DNA from 2 places in the Shewanella sp. SG44-2 genome. Region 2 is predicted to be linked to the other one. Evidence: predicted binding sites of a transcription regulator. Region 2 holds the regulator's gene; the other holds the start of a gene.
The links. The regulator LexA, encoded in region 2, represses DNA repair genes until DNA is damaged. The targets are predictions, from matches to a motif close to TACTGTATNNNNATACAGTA.
Positions count from the first base shown of each region.

Region 1 (6,434 bases), on a different contig from region 2:
CAGGGTTAAATAGATGTTGTTTATAAAAAGTATAGCTCGATGTAAGAGAACCAAAACATGCTGCTAACTTATTGGTTCCTAGTGCTAAATGTGGTGGGATCCCAACCGTTAGTAATGCTGGAATAGACAGAAGTCCACCACCGCCAACAATGGCATCAATAAAACCAGCAAGTATACCGATGACCGCTAATATAGCCCAATGGCTAGGGTCTAATAATAAATCCAACTCAATACCTATTCAATAACACGTCTAAAAGGAGGAAGGGCATCAATTAATGATTTGCCATAACGTTTAGTGACCAAACGACGGTCTAAAATGGTCACTCGACCATAATCTTGCTCTTTTCGTAACAGTCGACCACAACTTTGGACTAATTTACGTGAAGCGTCAGGAATTGTCAGCTGTAAAAAAGGATTACCGCCTTTTACTTTTAAGTATTCTGCGTGAGCTTGTTCTACTGGTGAGGTTGGGACGGCAAACGGCAGTTTGGTTATGATTAGGTTTGTTAAGTAATCACCCGGTAAATCAAGCCCCTCAGAAAAACTGCCAGTACCGAAAATGACACTGGGTAGACAGTCATCACAGCGTTTTTTGTGTTGTTCTAATATCTGTTGACGCGGAATAGCGCCTTGAACAAAAAGCTGATCTTTAGGGATTTTACCTTCAACTAGCTCAACCACTTTATCCATTTGCCAATATGAAGCAAACAGCACTAATGTGGCCATTTCACCATCGATGAGTGTCACAATATGTTGTGCTAGTTCGGTGGTGTAATTATCGTCAGTAGGTTCGCACACCATTTGAGGTATAAATAAAGTCGCATTATTTTCGTAATCGAAAGGGGATAATAACGCTAAAAATCGGCTGCCATCATTCATTGACAGTCCTACTTGATGAGCAAAATGGTTGAAGCTGTTTAAGGCTCGAAGCGTTGCGCTGCACAACACCACTCCAGCGGCTTTTTGCCATAACATAGATTCAAGCATAAAACCGACTTCTATAGGTGATGAACAAAATAAATAATCTTGTTGTTTACCAGTAATTAATTCAGCCCAACGTGCCATTGGCGCGCCTTTTTTACTGTCTTCTTTAGCCATCATCTTCCACAACTTATGTAAATTATCCAGCCGTTGTAAAATGAATCCAGTTTCTGATAACAACCCTTCCGACTGATGTTTAGGCACTTCACCATCTTTTATTGCTTCAGTTAATACTGATACCACTTTGTTAAATTGCTTTACCGCTGAACCTGATGCTGTGGCAAGATTTTCTGCCTGTATTAATAATGATTGAGGCAATTGGCCATGTTCAAAACGAAGTCTGGATTCAGGGTTAGCGAATAACTGCGGTTGGGTATCACAGAAATGAGCAACCTGAGTCAGTAAATTGGTTAACTCTGTGGTGTGATCAAGCATTGCTTGTACAGGGGCAATGATATGAGTGGTTTTTAGTTGATTTTGTAACTTAGAACAGGTCTTCGATGCTTTTTCTAACCAATCGCATGCTCCACGAAGTGTGGCTTGAGCACTGGAGAAATCTCTGGCGACAATAGGTAAGTGATGAGCTTCGTCGATAACATAAAACATGTCTTCTGGTTCTGGTAAAATGACGCCGCCGCCAAGTTCTAAATCGGCAAATAGCAGACTGTGGTTAACAATGAGTACATCCCAAGTGTCGACATCTTCACGGGCTTTATGAAACGGGCAATTATGGTGCGCCGATACTTGACGATGACAGCTGTGCTTATCACAGCAAATTTGCTGCCACAAAAAATCAGGGATAGGGTGCTTTAAGGTATCAATTTCACCATTCCAGCGTTTTTGATGAAAATCTTGATGCAATTTTTGTAATTCGTTAATTTGACTTTGGTCGGGTTTAGTTTGCCACATGGCTATTTGCGAGCTGTCTTGTGCCCCGATCATGGCTTCAAGCTTGGCTAAACATACGTAGCGCTGACGACCTTTTACCAAACCAAATTTAAACTCAATACCTGATTGTTGTAAAAAATGAGGTAGATCTTTATGGAGTAATTGTTCTTGAAGTGCCACGGTTGCAGTAGCAATACAGACTTTCTTTTTACTCGAGATGGCTAAAGGGATTGCACCTAAGATATAAGACAAGGATTTACCAATACCGGTACCTGCTTCAACCACAATGATACGCCGGTCTTTGTCATACTCACCCGCTAAGGTTTTGGATATTTCAGCTACCATATAGTTTTGTTCGCGACGAGAACGAAATTGCGGCATAGAGGCTGCAATTTCTTTGTAAATGGTGCGAATTTGACTTTTTATGTTATCCGGTAGCATAGGAAGTATGATTTCTACATAGACTGAATTATGCTGTACATAATAACAGTGAATTAGCATGCCACGAAGTAATAAATCAAATTGAGTAAACTTGTGCAGGAATTCAAACCCGTTGTGAAGCCAACAGATTATCCAATGACTAATACCCATGTGAAGGGACGAGTATTAACTCGCCATGCTATTTATCGGCATGGACAATTAGTCCTTCAATATTATATCAAAACCGCTGAAGGACCTGTATTAGCTGAACTATATCACAGTGAAGTGATCTGTTTCTGTCGTCAGCAAGATGTGGATCAATTAAGTCAAAAAGTCGGCTTTGCTCTTAAGGCTGAGACAATATCATTGCTGAGTTTTGCACATGAACCTATCAGTGCGCTGTATCTTAAATCAAATACTCAATTGAAATTACTTGGTCGTATTGCAAGTGATATCGGTATTACCTTATTTGAAGCCGATATTAGGCCTGAGCAACGCTACCTAATTGAACGGTTTATCGCCTTAGATATTGAATGCTCAGGGCATTATCAAGAGCGTAATCCAACTTCAACTATTCCTTTGTTATCGATTAATCGGGCTAGAAAAATGCCCAGCAACGAACTAGTCGATATCCCATTAAAAATGGTTTCACTGGATTTTGAGTGTAGTTTTACTGGGGAACTTTATTCGGTTGGCTTATATGGTGCCGATTATCAATGTGTGTTTATGGTGGGCGAACCGCAAGCAGAATGTCATGATTTTATCGTTTGGGTAAAAAATGAGATTGAACTGATACATCGTTTAATAGCGTGGTTTAGCGACTATGATCCCGATATTATTATCGGTTGGGCTGTAGTGACTTTTGATTTAGCCTTGTTGTTCAAACGCTGTGTTTTACATCAAATTCCTTTATTAATTGGTAGAGGGCATACCGAACTGAGCTGGAAAGTTGCCGACAAATATCGGCCTGAAACACTCTCTTTACCTGGGCGCGTGGTGTTGGATGGTATTGATTGGCTTAAAGCGGCATTTTATCAGTTTGATAGTTTTTCGTTAGAGTCTGTATCACGGCAATTATTATCTGAAGGTAAAGCAATTGATCATGTTGAAAATCGTGGCCAAGAAATTACCCATTTATTTGAACAAGATAAAAATGCATTGGCTTTTTATAATATTACAGACTGCCGGCTAGTGTGGGATATTTTTGAAAAAACACAGTTGTTAGATTTTGCTATTGAACGCGCTAAGTTAACGGGTTTGGAGTTCGGCCGAGTGGGTGCATCGATTGCGGCATTTTATCATTTGTATCTGCCTCACTTACATCGAAGTGGTTTTGTAGCACCTGCACAACCCGCTAGCCAAGGCTTAGAAAGCCCTGGTGGATATGTTATGTCCTCTATACCGGGTTATTATAAAGACGTTTTAGTATTAGATTTTAAAAGTCTATATCCGTCGATTATTAGAACATTCCTTATCGATCCTAAAGGCTTAGTTGAAGGGCTTTACGCTAGTGAAGTAAAAGGTGATGCAACGACAGTGGCTGGATATTTAGGTGCTCAATTTAGTCGGAAATCGCCTATTTTACCTGCATTAGTTGCCAGCCTTGCAGAGCAAAGAGAACTGGCCAAACGAGACAGAAATGCGCCGTTATCACAAGCGATAAAAATTATTATGAACTCATTGTATGGCGTACTAGGCTCACGAGGTTGTGTATTTCATGACGCTAAGTTAGCCAGTTCGATTACCATGCGCGGTCATCAAATTATGAAACTCACAAAGCAATGGATAGAAGAGTGCGGTTATCAAGTGATTTACGGTGATACCGACTCAACCTTTGTCTGGTTAGGGGATAATCATGGGATTAAAGATATCCAAGCGGTTGGTAAACACTTATCAGTATCAATCACCCAACGTTGGCTTGAATGGTGTGTAGAAGAATATCAATTAGACAGTTATCTTGAGTTGGAATTTGAAACCCATTTTGAACAATTTATTATGCCTACTTTAAGAGGCTCGGATGAAGGCAGTAAAAAGCGTTATGTCGGCGCGATGTCAAATGATCAGCATCAATTAACTCTGACTTTTAAAGGTATGGAGCAGGTGAGAAGTGATTGGAGCCCTATTGCAAGAAGGATGCAGTACCATTTATATGAATTATTTTTCAAGGGCGAGGATGTCATTGATTTTTTGAGTAATGAGCTCGCGGCAATTAAGTGGGGTGCTCGAGACAATGAACTTATCTTTAAAAAGCGATTAAGACGCAATGTTGAAGATTATACCGCAAAGTCGTCACCCCATGTTAAAGCCGCGAAACAGCTTGCCGAACTACTCGGAGACGTAAGCGTTACCCGTAAGGGACAACAGATACGATATATAATGACGCTCACTGGTGCACAAACCATAGAAGCAAAACCACAAAATATTGATTATGAATACTATATTTGTAAACAAATCAAACCCATAGCTGAGCCCATTCTACAACTGTGTGGTCATAGCTTTGACTCACTAGTAAATAATCAACTCCTATTGCTTTAAATTAACTCACTAAACCTTCAACTTTAAGTTTTCCAATGTCAACTAACATAAATGGTGTTTTATTCGTATCTTTCCTTAATTAAGTCAGTAAAGACATCAAGCATGGTTTGATGAAGCACAAATCTGACTCACTCTATCAACGAAGATTTATCTAGACGATTAATGTTAAGCAATTGCTTACATAGCCTTATTTATCGTCACTTAACATTTTTATGTTTACTAGAAGTGATAAAAAAGTACCTTCTTAAGGGAAATCGCTATTTTAAACAGACAGTTAACTTTTTTCTTTAGGATTAATATGTAATTTTTGCAATAACCAAATAAATTTAACTTATTGTTTATAATAATAAAAAAAACACCCCGTTCATATTTATTAACAGTTTAACTTGTTACATTTGATTAACTTTTGCGCTTACGACCTCTCGAATGTTGATTAGTTGTTTCAAATGTGATTTTATTGCAACTGTAGTTGAGAGGTTGTGATTGTTTTTTGTTGCATCCCCTCATTGAACTAACACCTAAAAAGGTAGTTAGCATTAATTATAAGAAAGACATAAAAAGTCCAGGGAGATAGACAATGCATAAGAACGTATTAGCTAAGTCGGTGCGCTTAGCACTGATCAGTGGTGCAGCAGCAGCCGCATTTGCTTCGCCAGCAGTTTTTGCTGCTGATGAAGATGGCGCAAAAGTAGAGCGTATTGAGGTTACCGGTTCGCGTATTAAGCGTTCTGACCTTGAAGGTGCTTCACCAATAACGACCATTACAACTGAAGATATGAAGATGGAAGGTAACTTTACAGTTGCTGACGCACTTCGTAACAGTAACTTGAACTCTTTCGGTTCATTCTCTGAGCGTTCAGGTAGTTCTGCACAATCTCAAGCAACTATTAACCTACGTGGTGCAGGCTCAAGCCGTACTCTAGTACTTATTGACGGTAAGCGTTTCCCAGGTTCACCAACGCTAGGTGGTGCATCTGCTAACTTGAACGCTATTCCAATGGCTGCAGTTGAACGTATCGAAATTCTAACTGATGGTGCATCTTCAACTTATGGTTCTGATGCGATTGCTGGTGTTGTTAACATCATCATGAAAAAGAACTATCAAGGTATTGAGTTCAATGTCGGTGGTGGTTCACGTGACCGTGACGGCGGCTTAACGAGTAAAGAATTCTCGGTTGTTGCTGGCTATCAAATGGATAAAGGTAACATTACTTTTGCATTTGATCATCAAGACCGAAAAGGCATTTCTGATGCAGACCGTGACTTTACTGCACCATGGATGGAAGACTTAAATGGTGATGGCGTTATTCAAGCATATTCTGAGACTGATGGCTGGAGTTATTATGGCGCAAGCGTAAAAGGTCCTGATGGCATTTATCAGCCATCTCCGCTTTGTGGTGATTTAGCTGCTGAATATGGTGACAATGTATTTAAACAAGTACGTGGTGATGATCAATTTGGTGCTGGTTCAGATTTGTGTATGTATGCATATGGTAATGTGTCATATAACAAAGCCTCTACAGATCGCAATACGGTATATGTTGATGCTAACTATGAAATCGCTGAAGACTTAGAATGGTTTGGCCGAGTAATGGTTACACAAAGTAATT
Region 1 covers NZ_JACJEU010000022.1:18,341-24,774, forward strand. The annotation lists gene H5181_RS14970 (TSUP family transporter) at 1-226, opposite strand, end outside; gene dinG (ATP-dependent DNA helicase DinG) at 235-2,310, opposite strand; gene H5181_RS14980 (DNA polymerase II) at 2,446-4,824, shown strand; gene H5181_RS14985 (TonB-dependent receptor) at 5,402-6,434, shown strand, end outside.
Region 1: dinG (ATP-dependent DNA helicase DinG) is a predicted target of LexA. The motif match lies at 2,342-2,361, and genes of this name have one in related genera.

Region 2 (6,434 bases):
TGAGTAATTTATTAGCGTTATCACGAATTCTGATCACTTCTGCACGATGTTCGTCGCTGCATAAATAGCCCAATTCTTTCAGTTTCACACTCAGGGTGTTATATAATTTTTTGTCATAAAATTCTGGTGCGGTAATACCGTGCAGCGCGCCTAATCGTTGGGCTAACAAATGGCTATCGCGTTCCAATTCTGAGCGCTCAAGATCAGGTTTTATTGCCAGTAAATTAAAAATAATCGCATAACGTTGCAACGTTTCACTGATAGTTTCGGCTAACAATAACACTTGGGTAATATGACGAGGCGTTATCTCAAATTGATCGCTACCAGTCAGTAAACCTTGTTCAACCATGAAATCTAAAATGCAATCTACATGTTTAGGCACATCATCAATGCCCATAAAGAGTTCAGCTTTAAGCAATGGATAAAAGTCCATTACAATGGCATGAATTCGCTGACGGTCGCACACATCATAATGCACTAAACAACTGGCAATTAATGACGGAAGCGCCATTAAGTGAATAATATTGTTACGGTAATAACTCATGGTGATGGCAATTTTTTCATCAACAGAAATGATTTCGCCAATAAGGTCTTTGGTACTCACAAACTTATTTAACGACAAACAATGATCAACAATTGACTTGCCATTACCTTCTGCCACTGAGGCGTATTCGGTATAAGGAACTGTTTTAAGTAAGGCTAAATACAAATCAAGCTGACGCTCTAACTGGCTTCTTTCTAACGCATTTTGCTCTGACGCTAGTAACACTAAACTGGTCAATGTTACTGAGCTGGCTGCGGCAGCGCCATTGATATTAGTCATTACACGGTTAGCCAATAAATTAACTGATGGCGTAAACCAAGAAGGTTTTTGATCAGGATCTTTAGCTAGCTCATCACGCCACTCTGGCGCCTGCTGATTTAAGAACTGTTGTAAATTAATCGGCTCACCAAAATTCACATAACCTTGGCCAAAATTGCCTAACTTACGAATAGCACCAAAGACCTGCCAAACTGATTCTTTTTTCTTTTTCTTACCGCTTAATTCTTTGTGATACGTCGCCACTTCCATCACATGGTCATAACCTAAATACACGGGTACTAATGTCACTGGGCGCTCTATCCCACGTAGCACACTATTAATTGTCATAGCCAACATACCGGTTTTAGGCGCTAACAAACGTCCGGTACGCGAACGGCCGCCTTCAGTGAAATACTCGACCGCATAACCCTTAGCAAATAACTGATCTAAATATTCACGAAATACAGCGGTATAAAGTTTATTACCATTAAAACTACGACGGATAAAGAATGCCCCACCACGGCGGAACATCGGCCCTGCTGGCCAAAAATTAAGGTTAATACCGGCAGCAATGTGCGGCGGAACCATGCCCTGATAATACAAAATATACGACAGTAGCAAGTAATCCATATGGCTACGATGGCATGGAACATAAACAATTTCATGGCCATCATGATGTAACTGTCTTACTTGTTCGGCACCTTTGATATTGATACCACTGTATAATTTGTTCCATAACCAAGTCAGGAAACGTTCGGCAATACGCACCAAACTATCAGAATAGTCGGCGGCAATTTCATCAAGGTATTCAATGGCGGTTTCACGCGCTTTCTCGACCGTTACTTTCTTATTAGCAGACTCTTCTTCAATGGCTTTTTTGATAGATTCTGATTTTAATAAAGAGGCAAACAACGCTTGTCGATTAGGTAATTGTGGCCCTGTCATCACTTTGCGTTGACGGCGGAAATGCACTCGGGCGACTCGGGTTAATTTGTGAGCAATTCTTTTATCAGTACCATGTTCATCGGCCATATGACGAAGCGATAGTGCATTAGAAAACTGGACGAAATTATGGCGTCCTAAAAATAAAATCATTAACCATTTACGTAACCACGTAGGGTTTTCACGTTCAAATACAGCAGCTTTCATGCTGTCTTCTTCTTTACCGGGTGTACGTCCCCAATAAAGGCAAACAGGAACCAGCTGTATATCTAATTCAGGACTCTCACTGTGAAGTGACAATAAGCTGGTAAAATAATTAAGGAATTTGTCACCACTTTCACGTTTACCAAATAGTGGTTTGCGGCCCTCTAAACAGACCACACGAGGCACCGTTAAGCCATCAAGCTGTAATGGCTCATAAGGACTGGGCAGACCAAAGCCCTCAGTGATTTCGCTCAACGCGGCAATATCGCTAATAGATTCCGTTTTCATTAAATAAACCAAAGGTTTAGTTGGATCTATATTGAGGTCATCAAAAGGATCGTGAGGGACCACAATGGTCTGTACCATCCACTTTTGAATCCATCTTAATGCTCGTAAAAATATTGAATCTGGTTTTGACATGGTTATTTTCGCAACATAAGCCACTGTAATATTGATGTATAGGATACCAGAAACCACCCTGCTTACACTATCAGACCGATCTATCTTTACGCTTAAGCTCTCACTATCAGAAATAACATAAGACAGAACATTAGTAATAGTTAACTAAAACATATTGTTGAGTGATACTTAATCAACAAAATACAAAAAATAGTTGGTTAATACTTGCGCGAACATAAACACTGTATATAATGACAGTCACTGTATAAAAAGACAGGAATCATCATGAGACCGTTAACGCCGCGCCAAGCAGAAATTTTAGACTTAATTAAAAACAATATCGCCGAAACAGGTATGCCACCCACTCGTGCTGAAATTGCGAATCGTCTTGGCTTTAAAAGTGCTAATGCCGCCGAAGAGCATTTAAAAGCATTAGCCAAAAAAGGCTTTATCGAGATCATGCCTGGTACCTCAAGAGGCATTCGTTTACCTCATGAAGAACAGGTTGAAACCGGTCTGCCACTGATTGGGCAGGTTGCTGCTGGTGAACCAATTTTGGCTCAAGAGCATGTAGAGCAATACTATCAAGTCGATCCAAACATGTTTAAGCCCGCCGCAGATTTTTTGCTGCGAGTGCGTGGTGACAGCATGAAAAACATCGGAATTTTAGAAGGCGACTTACTCGCTGTACATAAAATGCAGCAAGCACGTAATGGCCAGGTTGTTGTGGCACGTGTTGATGATGACGTCACCGTAAAACGATTTGAACAAAAAGGTAATGTGATTTATCTGCATGCCGAAAATGAAGATTACAATCCGATAAAAGTAGATTTAAGTTGCCAAAGCCTAACCATCGAAGGGCTTGCCGTTGGCGTTATCCGTAATGGAGATTGGTTATGAACAAACTAATGGGCATCGCGCCACGCCACCCGGGCTTATGGGTAGATTTAACTGAAACAGAACTGCATGGCACCCAAACCATTCAAACATTACAAACTGTCACTCAAGGTGAAGCTGAACTGAGCCAATTGTGCAGCCAGTTAGCGATATTGAGCCAGCAAGGCAGATGGATTGTATTAATTAGCCCGCCCCATATTGGCTATAAACATATGCTGGCAAGTGCTGGTGTAAGAATGGATCGCATTTTACTGGTGCACACCAAAGATGAAGTCGAAACATTATGGGCCATGGAGAAAGCGCTCACTAGCGGTACATCGAGCGCAGTAGTGACTTGGACAAGCTCACTTGATGCTCGCGATAGTCGCCGTTTAGAAATTGTCGCTAAAAGTGCACGTGCATTAGGGGTGGTAATTGAAGATGTGAATGCTCACTTACCTCACAAACATCAACTTGTTAGCCCTACTTTAACAAATGGAACAAGTAATTTTTGCTCATTTCACTAAGCACGAACCCTTCATTACCAAGCCCTGTATTGAATTCAGGGTTTTTTTTCATCTTTTTTCAGCCTATTAGCCAACAAAGTGATCTTGATCAATGTTTAATCTACAAGTAATGTGGTTAACAAGGATGAAACATTTTTTATCTTTAATTGGACGTGAATGACAGTAATCAAGATTACTTTCAGACAAATGAGCCAAATCAAAATTGATAAGTTCAGTCGTAGGTACAAGCGTGGTGCACAGCTAACAATAAAACCGTAGACCGTCTGTTTACAGCCACCAAAGTACTTTGAGGTCATCAAACTTTTTTCGGGAACCGAAGAGTTTGCATAGAGCAGAGAATTACTGTGTGACTCTTCTTTGTAGTTGCTATTTGCAATTAGCAGAGGAGTAGTCTTGTGAAGCAATGGTTGTATTGTTTACTGGTTGTGTTTGTAGCACTTCCGCTTGGGGCAACAGAAATGCCCCTCAACATGACTCAAGGCGTGACAGATATCAGTGGCAAGGTTTACGACCTCCATATGACAATTCTTTATATCTGTTGTGTAATTGGGTTAGTGGTGTTTGGGATCATGATTTACTCAATGATTTATCACCGCAAATCAAAAGGCGCTGTCGCGGCCAATTTTCACGAAAGTACCAAAGTGGAAATTGCTTGGACCGTCATCCCTTTCATCATCTTAATCGGCATGGCTATTCCAGCCACCAAAACCTTGATTGCTATGGAAGATCCCAGTGATGCTGATCTCACCATAAAAATTACTGGGTCGCAGTGGAAGTGGCATTACAGCTATTTTGATAAAGACATCGAATTTTACAGCACATTATCCACCCCCAGAGCTCAAATTGATGGCAGTGAGGCCAAAGGAGAACATTACCTCCTCGAAGTCGATAAGCCATTAGTACTGCCTATTAATCAAAAAGTGCGCTTCTTGATGACATCTGATGATGTTATTCATTCATGGTGGGTGCCGGCGTTTGCCGTTAAAAAAGATGCCAATCCAGGCTTTATTAACGAATCGTGGACCCGCATTGATAAACCCGGTATTTACCGCGGCCAATGTGCCGAATTATGCGGTAAAGACCATGGTTTCATGCCGATTGTGGTGCAAGCATTATCGGAGGCCGATTTTGATAATTGGTTAGTGGAGCAAAAACAACTAGCAAGCAATGCTGCTGCAGCCGCTGCGGCATCAATGTCTAAAACCTTGTCTCTTGAGGAGCTAACCTCACAAGGTGAGCAAATCTATATTGCTAGGTGCGCCGCTTGTCATCAACCCAATGGCGCGGGTCTTCCTGGTGTATTCCCATCATTAATTGGCAGCCCTATCATAAAAGGGCCTGTTGAAGATCACCTGAATATCGTCTTAAACGGTAAACCAGGAACCGCAATGCAAGCCTTTGCAAAACAACTTAGCGCCCAAGAAATTGCCGCAGTAATTACCTTTGAGCGTAATGCCTGGGGCAATAATAGCGGTGATGTAGTGCAAGCAGTTGATATAGGCAACTTTTTAGGCAGTAACGAGGCAAGCACCGAACCAAGTAAAGCAGTAACCGATGCAGCAAGTACTATTGCAGCCACGGCAACTGACATTACCGATGCGGTTACCGACAAAGCCAATCAAGTTGTCGAAGCCGTAGCAGAAACTGTTGTACCAGAGGATCTGCCCACTTTAACCTTGGAGCAATTAATTGCTGAAGGTGAGCAGGTTTATGCTACGACATGTGCTGCGTGTCACCAAGCCACTGGCGCAGGTTTACCTGGCGCTTTCCCTTCACTTATTGGCAGCCCTGTTGTTACCGGACCGGTTAGCGGACATATCGATATCGTTATGCACGGTAAACCAGGAACCGCAATGCAGGCATTTAGTGGTCAACTTAGCCCTCGCAAGATGGCGGCGGTGATTACGTATGAGCGCAATGCGTGGGGCAATAATTCTGGCGAGGCGGTGCAACCTGCCGATGTCGCTAGCCATGGACAGTAGGGGAAAACAATGAGCACAACAACGCACGATACACTGGCTACCGCTCATGATGATCATCATCACGGGGCTCCGAAGGGGCTAATGCGCTGGCTACTCACCACTAACCATAAAGATATTGGATCGCTATATTTATGGTTTAGTTTCATTATGTTTCTTACTGGCGGCGCCATGGCAATGGTCATTCGAGCTGAATTGTTTCAGCCTGGATTACAGCTAGTAGAGCCTAACTTTTTTAATCAGATGACCACAGTTCATGGTCTCATCATGGTGTTTGGGGCGGTGATGCCCGCTTTTACCGGATTAGCTAACTGGTTAATTCCAATGATGATTGGTGCGCCAGATATGGCACTACCGCGAATGAACAACTGGAGCTTTTGGATTTTACCCTTCGCCTTTGCCATGTTATTAGGTTCGCTATTTATGGAAGGCGGCGGTCCTAACTTTGGTTGGACATTCTATGCCCCGCTCTCAACCACCTATAGCCCTGACAGTACCGCCCTATTTGTTTTCTCCATTCACATAATGGGAATAAGTTCGATAATGGGCGCAATTAACGTCATTGTAACCATTGTAAACTTGCGAGCTCCTGGCATGACATGGATGAAGTTACCTTTATTTGTGTGGACCTGGCTTATTACCGCATTTTTACTGATTGCGGTAATGCCAGTGCTCGCAGGTGCGGTCACCATGGTATTAACCGAT
Region 2 covers NZ_JACJEU010000006.1:141,254-147,687, forward strand. The annotation lists gene plsB (glycerol-3-phosphate 1-O-acyltransferase PlsB) at 1-2,368, opposite strand, end outside; gene lexA (transcriptional repressor LexA) at 2,633-3,247, shown strand; gene H5181_RS06815 (cell division inhibitor SulA) at 3,244-3,750, shown strand; gene coxB (cytochrome c oxidase subunit II) at 4,146-5,732, shown strand; gene ctaD (cytochrome c oxidase subunit I) at 5,742-6,434, shown strand, end outside.